3 regions of the Mesorhizobium sp. M0815 genome follow, and region 3 is predicted to be linked to each of the others. Evidence: predicted binding sites of a transcription regulator. Region 3 holds the regulator's gene; each other region holds the start of a gene.
What was found. The regulator PhoB, encoded in region 3, activates phosphate uptake and scavenging genes when phosphate is short. The targets are predictions, from matches to a motif close to TGTCATNNANCTGTCAT.
Positions count from the first base shown of each region.

Region 1: a site for PhoB is predicted at 3,940-3,956, ahead of phnF (phosphonate metabolism transcriptional regulator PhnF). Genes of this name have one in related genera too.
Region 2: a site for PhoB is predicted at 3,516-3,532, ahead of NKI01_RS10130 (esterase-like activity of phytase family protein). Genes of this name have one in related genera too.

Region 1 covers NZ_JAMYOU010000015.1:35,708-40,703, forward strand. Annotated here, with positions in the region: gene phnK (phosphonate C-P lyase system protein PhnK) at 1-767, opposite strand, end outside; gene NKI01_RS17780 (alpha-D-ribose 1-methylphosphonate 5-phosphate C-P-lyase PhnJ) at 764-1,675, opposite strand; gene NKI01_RS17785 (carbon-phosphorus lyase complex subunit) at 1,672-2,784, opposite strand; gene phnH (phosphonate C-P lyase system protein PhnH) at 2,786-3,397, opposite strand; gene phnG (phosphonate C-P lyase system protein PhnG) at 3,397-3,858, opposite strand; gene phnF (phosphonate metabolism transcriptional regulator PhnF) at 3,993-4,736, shown strand; gene NKI01_RS17805 (zinc-binding alcohol dehydrogenase family protein) at 4,755-4,996, opposite strand, start outside.
Region 2 covers NZ_JAMYOU010000006.1:178,475-183,470, reverse strand. Annotated here, with positions in the region: gene NKI01_RS10140 (MATE family efflux transporter) at 1-801, opposite strand, end outside; gene NKI01_RS10135 (L,D-transpeptidase) at 1,001-1,789, shown strand; gene NKI01_RS10130 (esterase-like activity of phytase family protein) at 1,937-3,415, opposite strand; gene NKI01_RS10125 (TIM barrel protein) at 3,662-4,651, shown strand; gene NKI01_RS10120 (sugar ABC transporter substrate-binding protein) at 4,693-4,996, shown strand, end outside.
Region 3 covers NZ_JAMYOU010000025.1:60,909-65,904, reverse strand. Annotated here, with positions in the region: gene pstB (phosphate ABC transporter ATP-binding protein PstB) at 1-490, shown strand, start outside; gene phoU (phosphate signaling complex protein PhoU) at 523-1,230, shown strand; gene phoB (phosphate regulon transcriptional regulator PhoB) at 1,247-1,936, shown strand; gene NKI01_RS23765 (ROK family protein) at 1,946-3,190, opposite strand; gene xylF (D-xylose ABC transporter substrate-binding protein) at 3,477-4,517, shown strand; gene NKI01_RS23755 (sugar ABC transporter permease) at 4,660-4,996, shown strand, end outside.

The sequences.
Region 1 (4,996 bases), on a different contig from region 3:
AGAATCGAGGAGACAAGCAACTGGGTGTAGGGCGCGCGCGGATCGTCGAGGACGCGGTCGGTGAGGCCGCTTTCGACAACACGGCCGTCCTTCATCACCATCATGCGCTGCGACAACAGCCGCGCCACGGCGAGATCGTGGGTGACGACGATGGCCGCCAGGCCGAGATCGGTGACCAGCCCCCGCAGCAGATCGAGCAGGCGTGCCTGTACCGAAACGTCGAGGCCACCGGTCGGCTCGTCCATGAACACCAGCCGCGGCCCTGTGACCAGGTTGCGGGCGATCTGCAGGCGCTGGCGCATGCCGCCGGAGAAGGCGCGCGGCTCGTCGTCGATGCGGTCCTCGTCGATCTCGACGCGCGACAGCCAGTCGACCGCCGCCGCGCGGATCCTGCCATAGTGGCGGTCGCCGACCGCCATCAGCCGTTCGCCGACATTGGCGCCGGCCGACACCGTCATGCGCAGCCCGTCGGCGGGGTTCTGATGGACAAAGCCCCAGTCGGTGCGCATCAGGAAGCGGCGCTCGGCCTCGCTCATGCGGTAAAGCTCACGGAACTGGCCGTCGCGCATGCGGTAGCTGGCGGTGCCGGAAGAGGGCAGCAGCCGAGTCGACAGGCAGTTGAGCAAAGTCGTCTTGCCGGAACCGGATTCGCCGACCACCGCCAGCACTTCGCCCGGCCACAGATCAAAGGTGACGTTCTCGCAGCCGACGCGCGAGCCGTAGAATTTGGACAGCGCCGAAACGCGCAGCAGCGGTTCGTCGGTCATTCAGCCGGCTCCATTTTTCCTGGGGCAAGATGGGTCTCGGGCGCGAGATGGCCGCGGTGGCCTTCGGCGCGCCGCTTCTCGCAATAATCGGTGTCGGAGCAGACGAACATGTGGCCGCCATGGTCGTCGAGGATGACCTCGTCGAGATAGACGTTCTCGGCCGCGCACAGCGCGCAGGGCTGGTCGAAGGTCTGCACTTCGAAGGGATGATCCTCGAAGTCGAGGCTGACCACCTCGGTAAAGGGCGGCAGCGCATAGATGCGTTTTTCGCGGCCGGCGCCGAACAACTGCAGAGCCGGCGAACGATGCATCTTCGGATTATCGAATTTCGGCGTCGGCGAGGGGTCCATGACATAGCGGCCCTCGACCTTGACCGGGTAGGCGTAGGTGGTGGCGATGCGGCCGTGCTTGGCGATGTCCTCGTAGAGCTTCACATGCATGAGGCCGTATTCCTCCAGCGCATGCATTTTGCGCGTCTCGGTCTCGCGCGGCTCGAGGAAGCGCAGCGGCTCGGGGATCGGCACCTGATAGACCAGCACCTGACCGGCACTCAGCGGATATTCAGGGATGCGGTGGCGCGTCTGGATGATGGTCGCCTTGGCCGTCTCGGTGGTGACGGCGATATTGGCGACCTTCTTGAAGAAGGCGCGGATCGAAACGGCATTGGTGGTGTCGTCGGCGCCCTGGTCGATGACCTTGAGTACATCGTCCGGGCCGATGATCGAAGCGGTGACCTGCACGCCGCCGGTGCCCCAGCCATAGGGCATCGGCATTTCGCGCGACGCGAACGGCACCTGATAGCCGGGGATGGCAATGCCCTTGAGGATGGCGCGGCGGATCATCCGCTTGGTCTGCTCGTCGAGATAGGCGAAGTTGTAGGTGGCGATGTCGGTCGGTTGTCCGGTCATTCGGCGGCCTCCCTCTTCTCTTCGGCCTTGCCGGCGTTTTCGCGGGCGTCGTGCGCGGCGCGCATGCGGCGCACGAGGTCGAGCTCGGCCTGAAAATCAACATAGTGTGGCAGCTTCAAATGCTCGACGAAGCCGGTCGCCTGGACATTGTCGGAATGCGAGATGACGAACTCTTCGTCTTGCGCGGCGGCGACGACATCTTCGCCGAATTCGGTTGCACGAAGAGCGCGGTCGCATAGCGCCATGGCCATCGCCTTGTGCTCGCTCTGGCCGAAGACGAGGCCGTACCCGCGGGTGAATTGCGGCGGCGCCTTGGCCGAGCCCTTGAACTGGTTGACCATCTGGCATTCGGTGACGCGGATGCTGCCGAGCGGCACGGCAAAGGGCAGTTCCGGCACGTCCAGTTCCAGTTCGACCTCGCCGATACGAACCTCGCCGACGAAAGGATGGTTGCGCGCATAGCCGCGCTGGGTGGAATAGCCGAGCGCCAGCAGAAACCCCTCGTCACCGCGCGACAGCGCCTGCAGGCGGATATCACGCGCCATCGGGAATTCGAGCGGCTCGCGGGTGATGTCGCCGGGGACATGATCCCCGGGCATGTCGCCGTCGGGCTCGATCAGGCCTTCGCGAGCGAGGATGGCCGAGACGCGCGGCATCGCCTCCGCTTCGCCTGCACGCTGCTCCGGTTCGGCGACTTCGCCGCCGGCGGCAAGCTCGGGATCGAGCAGCCGGTGGGTGTAGTCGAAAGTCGGGCCGAGCAACTGCCCGCCGGGCAGGTCCTTGTAGGTCGCCGACACGCGCCGTTCGACCAGCATCGAGCCGGTTTCGATCGACCTGGTATAGCCGAAGCGCGGCAGCGTCGTGCGATAGGCGCGAACCAGGAAGATCGCCTCGATCATGTCGCCGCGCGCCTGGACGATGGCGAGTGCCGCCAATTCCCTGTCGTAGAGCGAACCTTCGCTCATCACCCGGTCGACGCCGAGCGCCAGCTGCTCGACGATCTGGTCGAGCCGAAGTGCGGGCACCGAGCGATCGCCGCGCCGGCGGTCGGCGAGCAATTTGTGGGCGTTGCGGATGGCCGCTTCACCGCCTTTTACCGCGACATACATCCTACGCCTCCATCGTCTTAATGCGCGTCGTGCGCGGCAGGCAGGCAATTGCGTCGGACGTGGCGAGGATGATGTCGACACCCCGCGGAAAGCGCTGATTGTTCTGCTTCCATTGCTCGACGAAATGACGCGGCATTTGCGCCGGCGCGATCGTCGCCGTCTTCTCGATGCCCGGGCCTTCGAGCAGCAGCGGAGCGCCGGAGACGAGATCGCCGACCTCAAGGATCAGCGTCGTCGAACGATCGGGATAATCCTGGGTGCCTTGCGAAAACCCGTCGAGCGCCATCATCTCGGCCGGCGTGGCAATCAGCGCGAAATGCGCGTCGGCCGGGGTGTTGGCCAGCGGCGCGCCGGTATGGAAGCCAAGCCAGGATTTCACCGCCGCCGACCCCTGCAAAGCCGGGTCGAGCCAGAGCGGCGTGTCGTTGTCGCACAGCGCCAGAGCAATGGCACCGGCGGTGGCCGACAGCGGCACGGGGGGGTGGGCGAGGGCCGGCAAGGGCTGCACGCTGCCCGGCCGCGCCATCGCGTCCATCACAGCGCGGAATACGGTCTGCGCGTTGAATACCGGATCGGCGAAGCCGCCTTCGATCGATTGAGTGGCGAGGTCCATCAGTCTTCTCCGCGCACCATTGTGAAGAAATCGACCTTGGTCGCCGCCGTCTCGGCGCGGCGCTGGTCACGGGCCTTGGCCAGTGCCGCCTGCAAGGGCGCGACGAGCCTGGTCTCGACCCCGTTGCGGTGGGCCGGGTCCTGCCACAGCGCATCGGCGATTGCTGCCAGCCTTGCCTTCTGCTTGTCGCGGCCGAGCGCATAGCAGTGGCCGACATGGCTGGACGCAAGCCGCACCGTGGCACGGGTGACCGTCGCCTCGCCGACATTGAACGGCGCGCCGCCGCCGCCGATGCGGCCGCGCACGGTAACCAGGCCGGTTTCGGGGCCACGCAGAAGTTCCGCTTCACAAGGCAGCCCGGCTTCGTCCCAGAGGCGGACAATGTCGTCCCCGGCCGATTGCGCCAGCGTCGCCATTACGGCCTTGCGCTCGGCCTGCTCTCGCGCTTCCCGTCCTCGCATGGCCGCTACTCCTCGTCTGCGTGCATTTGTCGATTGATATAGACAACTATACAAATTATATCTATTATCTAGCGCGTGTCTATGACGTGTACGTGACACGGGCCAAAAGGTCGGCGCAAAGATTGGGGCGGGAAATGATCGGGCAAGCAAACAGCATCGAGCGGCGCAGCGGTGTCGCGCTATGGCGGCAGATCGCCGACCAGATCCTGCACTCGATCGCCGTTGGCGATTTTCCCGAGAATGCCGCGCTGCCGCCGGAGGTGGCACTTGCCGAACGCTATGGCGTCAACCGCCATACGGTGCGCAGCGCTATCGCAGCCCTGGTGCAGGAGGGTGTGCTCAAGGCGGAGCAAGGGCGTGGCACCTTCGTGCTGTCGCGAAAGCGGCTGTCCTATCCGATCGGCGCCCGCACCCGCTTTTCCGAGGGATTGCAAGGACAGGCGTCCGAGCGGCATATCACCTTGCTCGCCTCATCGGTCGAGCCGGCCAACCGTCGTGTCGCAGAGGGCTTAGGCCTTGCGCAGGGGGCCGACGTGATACGCCTGGAAACGCGGGGCGAAGCCGATGGAATGCCGGTGTCCCGCGCTGCCGGCTGGTTCGATGCCAGGCGCTTTGCCGGCATCGATGCTGCCATGGCAGAAACCGGTTCGATCACGGCATCGCTGGCACGTTTCGGCATCGACGACTATCTCCGGCAATCGACCGTGCTGTCGGCGCGCCATGCCGATGCCGCCGACCTTGCCGACCTCGACCTGCAGCCCGGCGCCATCGTGCTGGTGACGGTCGCCGTCAACGTCACGCCCGACGGTCAGCCGATCCAGTTTTCGGAGTCGCGCTTCCCGGCCGAGCGCATCGAACTCAAACTGTCGGCGCTTTGAGACGCGGCTATCGTTGTGTCATCCGACCTGGATGACCGCCTTGATCAGCCCGGATTTCTCATGTGCCCAGCGGGCGAGGTCGCGCGGCGTCTCGCCAAGCGTGGTGCGGTGGGTGACTAGCTTTGCCAGCGGCACCGCACCGTTGCGGATTGAAGCGGCGACATGGTCGAAATCGGCGCGCAGAGCGTTGCGGCTGCCGATCAGCATCATCTCGCGCTTGTGGAATTCGGGATCGGAAAAGGCGATGTCGTCCTTGACGA
Region 2 (4,996 bases), on a different contig from region 3:
CGAGACGACGATCATCTGCAGGCCCATCGGCACGCCCTTGAAGACGACAATGCGCAGCAGCGCCGGGTCCGGCCGCAGCAGAGCAAGATTGGCGCCGGCCAGCCGCAGCGGGTGCTTGCGCGCATAAAGCACGATCAGGATGGCAAGCACGCTTACCGTCTGGCCGATCAGCGTCGAGGTGGCCGAGCCGGCGATGCCGAGTTCGGGGAACGGGCCGATGCCGAGAATAAGCAACGGGTTCAAAATGACGTCGAGCACGACGGCCAGCGCCATGAATAGGAAAGGCGTGCGCGAATCGCCGGCGCCGCGCAGCACCGTCATGACGAAGGACAGCAGGTTCATCATCGGTACGGCGAGAAAAATGATACGCAGATAGGAGCGCGCCAGCGGCAACGCATCGGCCGGCGTGCCGAGCGCATTGAGGATTGTATCGACCCAGATCCAGCCGCAGACCGCGAACACCACCGAGACAAGGAAGAAGAAGGTGGCGCTGGTGCCGACGATGCGGCGGGCTTCGGGCAGATCGCGGGCGCCGACCGATTGCGCGACCAGGATGGTCGCCGCCATGCCGATGCCGAAGACGGTGCCGAGGATGAGAAACAGCACGAGGTTGGCATTGGACGTGGCGGTCAGCGCCGCTTCGCCGAGGAAACGACCGACCCAGACGGCATTGATTGAGCCGTTGAGCGACTGCAGAACATTGGAGCCGAGCACCGGCAGGGCGAACAGCAGCAATGTACGCGGGATAGGTCCACTGGTGAGGTCGCTGGTCCGCCGGCGCGCGGGCATCTTGTCGTCCATGGCAGGCAACTCGGCGAAGGCTTATCTTGAGTCCGGTCCGCAATGATTGCCGATTTAACGAGACAGGTCGACGCAGCGTTGCGAATTCCGCCTGGCGTGCCTTGATCCAATCATGTTCTCAAAGCTTCCGGAATCGTATATTGATCCTGCACGCGTGGGGCCGCATCTTTCCTGGATCTCATGGGCAAGCCGGGGGTTCATGTCCGATATTCCGCTGTTTTTTGAGCGCCTGAACCGGCGTGCGTTTCTTGGTGCATCCGCTTTGGGCGCGGCCTCCGTGGCTCTTTCGGCGTGCACCACGACGGACGTAGCGGCGCCGCCAGTGACCGCGGCGCCAAGCGATCCGGCTTTCGGCGATGCCGCAAGTATGTATGCGGCGCGCGTCGACGAGGGCTATCAACTGCCGGCAATCCCGGTAGCCAAGGTCGATCCGAAATTCGTGCGCCAAATCGTGTCCGATCCGACCGGAGAAAAACCCGGCACGATCGTCGTCGATACCTCCGAGCACTTCCTCTATCTGGTGCGCGACGGCGGCAAGGCAATTCGCTATGGCGTCAGCCTCGGCAAGGCCGGTTTCGGATGGACCGGCAGCGCCGTGGTTCAGGCGAGGAAGAAGTGGCCGGTCTGGACGCCGCCGCCGGAGATGATCCAGCGCCGGCCGGAACTGGCGAAATACAAGGACGGCATGCCGCCCGGCCCCCACAGCCCGCTGGGCGCACGCGCGCTATATCTCTTCCGCGACGGCAAGGACACGATGTACCGGCTGCACGGCACGCCGGAGTGGGATTCCATCGGGAAGAACGCTTCCTCCGGCTGTGTGCGCTTCATGAATCAGGACATTATCGACCTCTACAGCCGCGTCGACGGCGTCGCGCCGGTCTTCGTGCGCCCGAACCTGTCGGCCGCCGGGAAGATCGCCGCCGTGTCGGACAGGACGGCCGAGCCGATCGATGCGGGCGTGCCAAAGGACGCGGAGATGTTGAGGTAAGTGCCTTCGACGGATCATCAGTCTTAGGTTTTGCAAACCCACTAGAACACAATCCTTGTGCCGGCGAGCCGCAACTGAAGGGCCCGACCGTTCGATCGTGCCAGGCAGGCGGACGCGTTAGGCGCGTCCGCCTGCCTGGGGGTGTCGCTACTTCCCGGCGAGGCCTGGAAGCGTGACCTGATAGACCAGGAACATCGTGTCGACATCGGGGCCATCTTCGGCCTTGTAGGCCGCGCCGACCTGGAAGCCGTCCTGGGTGAGAAAGTCATTGTCGTTGGCGACGAACAGGAAATAGTCGTCGGGCCGTGTTGGATCGCGGACGCTCACCACCGACATCGCCTCCCACTTCTCCGAAAGGTTGTTGCGGTCATTGGGCGCGCCATTGTGCAGCCCGAAGCGGCCGAGCTCGGTCTTGTCGTTGATGTCGATGAACGGCGTCAGCTTGGCCGGCGTGACCGAGGGATCGAGCTCACCTTTGGGCGCAACCGGCTTGTCCTTGTCGAACTCGGTGCCGGCGATGTCGGTTGCCGCCGACACATCGACGACGCTGATCTCGCGATAGAGCGAGGTGTCGCCCTTCACCCCCTGGCCGTTGCCGCTGTCGCGCGCCAGCATCAGGAAGGTCTTGTCCGACAGAGCCACGATTTCGCTCTGCGCGGCAATCTTGGTCTTGCCCTTGGCATCGGTGAACACCGGCAGCGGCACAACATATTCATGCGCAAGCTTGAGTTGGGCCGGATCCGAGGCATCGTAGACCAGCGCGCGCGTGTTCTGGCGCGTCGAAGCGGAATCGCCGCCATCCTGTCTGGGGGCCGATTGCAGCACAGCGATCAGGAACTTCCCGTCCGGCGTCAGTGCCATGCCTTCGAGGCCCTGGTTGTTCTGACGGCCGGTTTCGGGATCCGTCGGATCTGGGTCTGCCGCGCCCGGTCCCGGATTGTTGGACGCGAAGTTCGGCGTTCCATGACGCATCGGGACAAGCGCCGCCGGTGACTGCGTTGCCGACATCAGACGCCCATCGGCGGAGAAGTGGTAGATGTTCGGACCATATTCGTCCGAGATGAACATGGTGCCGTCGGGCAGCCGCACGATCGCCTCGTTATCGAGCGCGAGCTTGCCGTTGGCTTCGGGCAGGATCGGCATGTCGTCGGTCGCGGCGCGCACGCCGTTGAGCGGATCGAGGCCGGTTGCGTCGGCGCCCTTGTCGTCGGTCAAAAGCATGGTGTCGGCAAGGGTTGCCTTGAGGCCCGACTGTTCCTGGCCGGCGGCTGGTGCCGCACCCGGTGCGATCGGGGCGAATTCGATGGCAATCGTGTTGATGCGCGGACGGTAATCGGTGGTGCCGACGACATTGTAGCCACGATCCGGCAGCAGCCACAGCGAGCCCTTATAGCCATCGGCGCCATGCGTCCAGCCGGCAGCGTCGATCGCCATGCCCGAGCCGGAGCCAAACGTCTCGCCGAACTTGTCCCTTTGGCTGGCCGGGATGCGACCGACACCGACCAGGCCCTTGTTGACGAAGCTGACGCCGCCGACGGTCGCTGCGTTTTCAGCCAAGGCCGGAGTCAAGGCGGTGAACATCGCCAGCGCGACTGCGAGGGACGCGTTTCGGTGCAGGTTTTTCATGGAAATCCTCTTTGTGACAAAACAGCCGGGATCTGAAAAAGCGCCGCGTCGCATCGAGAATGCCGCGAAAGCCTTCGGAGAAGCGATCTAGGACGCGAACATGATACTTGCGTGACAGTGCTGCGCTTGCCTGGCCTCATGTGGTCGCAACTAGCCCGGGCATGGCGAATCCGTCGCCACCGAGAGCAATTAACAACTTTACAAATAATCATTCTTATGTGAAGTTATGACAATGAAAGGTCACCGATGACAGTCTGTCGTTTCGCTACCCGCCTCAATTCCTTTGCCTCGCGGCCACAGGCCGAGTGGCCTGATCTTGTTGGTAAACCGTCCATGCTGCAAATGGCGGCGCGTGCGGCGAAGGTTGCGGAATTGACCGATCTCGACCTCAACTTCCCCGACCATGTCGATGAAAAACCTGCGGAAATGGCACGCAAACTCTGCGATCTCGGGCTTTCCATCAATGGCTTCGCCATGCGCTACTACTCTAATCCGGCCTTCAAGCTCGGGGCCTTCACCAATCCGGATCCTTCCGTTCGCCGCGAGGCCATCGACCTGACCAAGGCCGGCATCGACGCCGCGCGCGAGGCCGGCGCCAGCCTGATGACATTGTGGTTAGGGCAGGATGGCTTCGACTACGCCTTCCAGGCTGACTACGCAACACTCTGGCAACACGAAATCGATGGCATTCGTGAAGTTTCGGCGCATGATCCGGGCTGCCAGATCAGCCTTGAATACAAACCCAACGAGCCGCGCTCCTACAGCCTGATGCCCGATGCCGCGACGACCTTGCTGGCGATCCGCGAGATCGGCCTGCCCAATCTCGGCGTGACGCTCGATTTCGCCCATGTGCTCTATGCCGACGAGCAGCCGGCTTTCGCCGCCGCCCTCGTGGCACGGCACAGCAAGCTGCTCGGCGTGCACCTCAACGATGGCTACGCCAAGCGCGACGACGGCTTGATGGTCGGTGCCGTGCACACGCTGCAGACGATCGAGCTGCTCAGGCAGATCCGCCGCGACGGCTATGCCGGGGCCATCTACTTCGACACGTTCCCCGACATGACCGGGCTCGATCCCGTCCACGAATGCGAAGTCAACATCGCCACCGTCAAGCGCATGCTGCGCGTCGTCGAGCGGCTGGAAAAGGACAACCGCCTGTCAGCCGCCGTCGATCGTCAGGACGCGGTCGCGTCGCAGGCCATCATCCAGGAAGCCATGCTCGGGCCGGACAGCTGAGGCCGGCGCCATCACCGTTTTTCAACAAGGGAGGAAAGACCATGAAATGTCTGCTCGTCACCGCTACCGCTGCCCTGATGACGCTGTCCATCGGCTCGGTGTTTTCCGCGGATCTCGCGCCGCTCAATTCCGACACCGAGAAGGATCGCATCGACTGGTCGCAGCTCGAGGCCAAGTTCGGGGCTTTCCCCAAGCTGCCCGAGGGCACCAAGGCGGGTGCGGTCTCCAAGACGCTGACCAACGAATACTGGCGCTCGCTGGGTGAGGGCTACAAGTCGTTCGGCGACCGCATCGGCGTGCCCGTCGTCTACCAGGCGGCGCAGAGCGAGGGCGACCAGCTCGGCC
Region 3 (4,996 bases):
GGTGTTCCAGAAGCCGACGCCGTTCCCTATGTCGATCTACGAGAACATCGCCTTCGGGGTCAGGCTCTATGAGAATCTCGGCAAGTCCGAAATGGACGGCCGCGTCGAACAAGCGTTGAAGCGGGCCGCGCTGTGGGGCGAGGTCAAGGACAAGCTCAACGCCAGCGGCTTGAGCCTGTCAGGCGGCCAGCAGCAGCGGCTTTGCATTGCCCGCACCGTGGCGGTGAAGCCGGAAGTCATTCTGCTCGATGAGCCGGCTTCGGCACTCGACCCGCTGTCGACCGCCAAGATCGAGGAGCTGATAGACGAGTTGCAAGCCGATTACACGATCGTCATCGTCACCCACAACATGCAGCAGGCGGCGCGCGTGTCGCGCCAGACCGCCTTCATGTATCTGGGTGAACTGGTCGAGTTCGACCGGACCGAGAAGATCTTTACGTCGCCCCGCGAGAAGCGCACGCAGGATTACATCACCGGCCGCTTCGGCTGAGCCGTTCCGATCATGCATATAAGGACAGGACCATGGGCGAACACACAGTCGCTTCTTTCGACGAGGATCTCGAGCAGATCAGCAAGCTGATCCGCGACATGGCCGACCTCGCCGGTTCGATGGTCGGCGGGGCGACCAAGGCCCTGTTGAATTCTGACAACGTGCTGGCGCAACGCGTCGTTTCCGACGATGCCATCATGGATGCGCGTCAACGCGAACTGGACGACCGCGCCATCACCCTGATCGCCAAGCGCCAGCCGATGGCCCACGATCTGCGCCATGTCGTCGGGGCGATCCGCATGGCCGGCGATCTCGAACGCATCGGCGACCTTGCCAAGAATATCGCCAAGCGTGTGAGTGCGGTCGGCCTTAGCGTCACACCGCGCGACCTATCGCATTCCATCGATGCGATGGCGCAGCTGGTGCTCATCCAGGTGCAGGGCGTCATCGAGGAGTATGCTGCAGGCGATGCGGCCGCGTTGGCCAAGCTACGCGCCGCCGACGAGCGCATCGACGTCAAATATACGTCGGTGTTCCGCGAACTGTTGACCTACATGATGGAAGACCCGCGCAACATCACCGCTTGCACGCATCTGCTGTTCTGCGCCAAGAATCTGGAGCGGATCGGCGACCATGTCACCAACATCGCCGAAAATGCGTATTATGTGCTGACCGGCGAGCAATTGCCGGTCAATCGTCCGAAGCAAGACGAAACGACAATGTCCGCACCGGCGACATGATGGGGGTGCCCAGCCGATGATCGCACCACGCATAATGGTGGTGGAGGACGAGGAGCCGTTGGGTGTGCTGCTCCGCTACAATCTCGAATCCGAAGGCTACCAGGTCGAGGTGGTGACACGCGGCGACGAAGCCGAGATCCGTTTGCAGGAGAATGTGCCCGATCTTCTGGTGCTCGACTGGATGATACCAGCGGTTTCCGGCATCGAGCTCTGCCGCCGGTTGCGGGTGCGCCCCGAAACCGAACGGCTGCCGATCATCATGCTGACCGCGCGCGGCGAGGAGAGCGACCGGGTACGCGGTCTTTCGACCGGCGCCGACGACTATCTGGTCAAACCGTTTTCGACACCGGAATTCATGGCCAGGGTCAAGGCGCTGCTGCGCCGCGCCAAGCCGGAAGTGCTGTCCAGCGTGCTGAAGGTCGGCGACATCGTGCTCGATCGCGAATCGCACAGGGTGTATCGCAAGAAGACCGAGATCCGGCTCGGGCCGACCGAATTCCGGCTGCTCGAATTCATGATGCGGCATCCGGGCCGCGTCTTCTCGCGCAGCCAGTTACTCGATAATGTCTGGGGCGAGACGATCTATATCGACGAACGCACCGTCGACGTGCATGTCGGGCGGCTGCGCAAAGCCGTCAACAACGGCCGCATGCCTGATGTCATCCGCACCATCCGCGGTGCCGGCTACGCGATCAGGGAAGATTGACCCGCCCAGTCAGGCTACGTTCTTTCTGACGCCGGGCCTCATTTGCGCGCCCGGCGCGAAAATCTGCTGGTCGACGAAGCTTAACGCCCGCATTGCACAGCCTTCGCGGATCAGCGGCAATTCGTTCGGCTCGGTATCGAAGGAGATCGAGCCCGAATGCTGGCCGCCGGCGGTCTGGGCGATGGCCTTCCGCAAGGCCGGCTCGATCAGATCAAAGGCGGCGGCACTGGCGCCGACCATTGCGACCGGTGCCGGATCGATCAGCGCGAACAGCGAGCCGAGACCGAAACCCAGCGCTTCGCCGGCCTTGCGGTAGGCTTCGCGTTCCGGCCCGTCCTTCTCGCGCGCCCGAACCGCCAGCGCGCGCATGTCGGCGTCGCTGACGTCGGCGACCGGTTGGCTGTCTTCGCTCATCTGCGTGGCGTTGCGCCAGATGGCGTAATTGCCGGCATAGGCCTCGATGCAGCCGCGCCGCCCGCAACGGCAGAGCGCGCCGCCCGGACGATGGATCATGTGGCCAAACTCGCCGCCCGAGGAATGCGTGCCGGTGAACAGCTCGCCCTTCAACACCAGCCCCATGCCGATGCCGTGCGAAAGCAGGATGGCGATGAAGTCGTCGCGATAGCGATCCGGATCGCGCCAGCGCAAAGCCACCGCCATCATATTGCAGTCGTTCTCCACCGTGGCCGGGATGCCGAATTCATCTTCCAGCATGTCGGCAAAGGCGATGTCCGTCTGGGGCGTGATCGGCGACCACAGCATGGCGCGTGCAGGGGAGTCGGTAATTCCCTGAATCGCCAGGGCGATGCGGGCGACACTGCGGACGTCAAGATCTGGATCGTCCAGCCGGCGCCGGACGATGGCCATGCATTCGCGGATCAGTTCGTCGCGCGGCATGGTCAGCGTGTCCAGCCGGCGCTGTTCCTCGGCGACCACCTGCCCCGCATAGTCGATGATGGCGGCCGACAGGAAATTCAGCGACAACACCACGGTCAGCACCGCCGCCGCTTCCGGATTGAGGGCGAGGCCGACCTGCGGACGACCGCGTTTCAACGAAACGGGTTCGCTTGCCTTGCTCTCGGCGAGGATGCCTTCCCGTATCAGGTCGGAGGAGATCGCCGATATGGTCGAATGGCTGAGGCCGGTGGTTGCGGCGATCTCCGTACGCGATGGCTGGCCGGCCCGGCGCACGGCCGAGATCACCATCGCCCGGTTGCGCCGGCGCAAATCGTCATGGCGGATTCCGACCGACATCGTTTTGCTTTCCTCCCGGTTTGCCGCGGCCGCTCATGAACCGGAAGCGGTCGGTAATGCCGACAAATAGTGTCGGATGAGGCAAATAGTGTCAGATGCAGGTGGCGCTGTCATCGTTTATTCCGAAGCTCGAAAAAAGTCGCAGCAACATCAAAATCCATCAGAATCGATGTTGACAGCAGCGGGAGATCGGGCCAGTATTTTTTCGAGGCTCGAAAAAATTAGCGCCTCTAAGCTGGCCTTTGGGGCCAATTGGTCACGCCGTACGCGGCGCAGGGAGGATATGATGAAGAAATTCACGACCGCCATTCTGGCGGGTGTCGCCATGACGCTGGCGCTTGCGTCGGTGGCGCAGGCTAAGGACAAGGTCATCGGCGTTTCCTGGTCGAACTTCCAGGAAGAGCGCTGGAAGACCGACGAAGCCGCAATGAAGGCGGCCATCGAGGCTGCCGGCGACAAGTATATCTCCGCCGACGCACAGTCCAATCCGGGCAAGCAGCTCACCGACGTCGAGAGCCTGATCTCGCAGGGCGCCAACGCACTGATCATCCTGGCGCAGGACGCCTCGGCGATAGGGCCGGCCGTGCAAAAGGCGCTGGACGAAGGTATTCCGGTTGTCGGCTACGACCGGCTGATCGAGAACAAGGACGTCTTTTACCTGACCTTCGACAACAAGGAAGTCGGCCGCATGCAGGCCCGCGACGTGTTCAAGGTGAAGCCGGAAGGCAACTATGTCTTCATCAAGGGCTCGGGCGCCGATCCGAATGCCGATTTCCTTTTTGCCGGTTCGATGGAAGTGCTGAAGGACGCCATCGACAGCGGCAAGATCAAGAATGTCGGCGAGGCCTATACCGACGGCTGGCTGCCGGCCAACGCCCAGAAGAACATGGAACAGTTCCTGACCGCGAACGACAACAAGGTCGATGCGGTGGTCGCCGCTAACGACGGCACTGCCGGCGGCGTCGTCGCCGCACTGACGGCGCAAGGGTTGGCTGGATCGGTTCCGGTCTCGGGCCAGGACGGCGACCACGCCGCGCTGAACCGCATCGCGCTCGGCACACAGACGGTCTCGGTGTGGAAGGACGCGCGCGAGCTCGGCAAGAACGCCGCCGAGATCGCCTCGCAATTGGCCGACGGCAAGCAGATGACCGACATTGCCGGCGTGAAGGATTTCACCACGCCCGGCGGCAACACCGTAAAGTCCCTGTTCCTGACCCCGGTCGCCATCACCAAGGACAACCTCAACGTCGTCATCGACGCCGGCTGGATCAAGAAAGAAGAGGTCTGCGCGGGCGTGGCGGCGGGCGCTGTTCCGGTCTGCAACTGATCCGAGTTTCCGAGAAGTCCGAACGCCGCGGCCGCTTGCCGCGGCGTTTTTTCAAGAAAGAATTGTTTTTCCGCTTCCGGCGGATAACTTCTAGGCTGCTTCCGGCATCCGCGGCAGACGGCAACCCGGCGGGAGAAACATCATGACCGACACGACTTCCAACACGCCGGTCGACAGCTCGACGGCAGACCGGGCGCGGGAATCGGAGGCCGGCGTCGTTGCCCGATTTCTCAAGGCAACCGAACTCGACACGCGCATGCTCGGCATGGTCGGCGCGCTGCTGGTCATCTGGGTCGGGATCCACATACTGTCGGGCGGGCTCTTCCTGACGCCGCGCAATCTCTGGAACCTTTCGGTGCAGACCTCGTCGGTGGCGATCATGGCGACCGGCATGGTGCTGGTCATCGTGATGCGTAACATCGATCTTTCCGTCGGCTCCGTGGAAGGCGTGATCGGCATGGTGATGGGCGTGGCGCAGG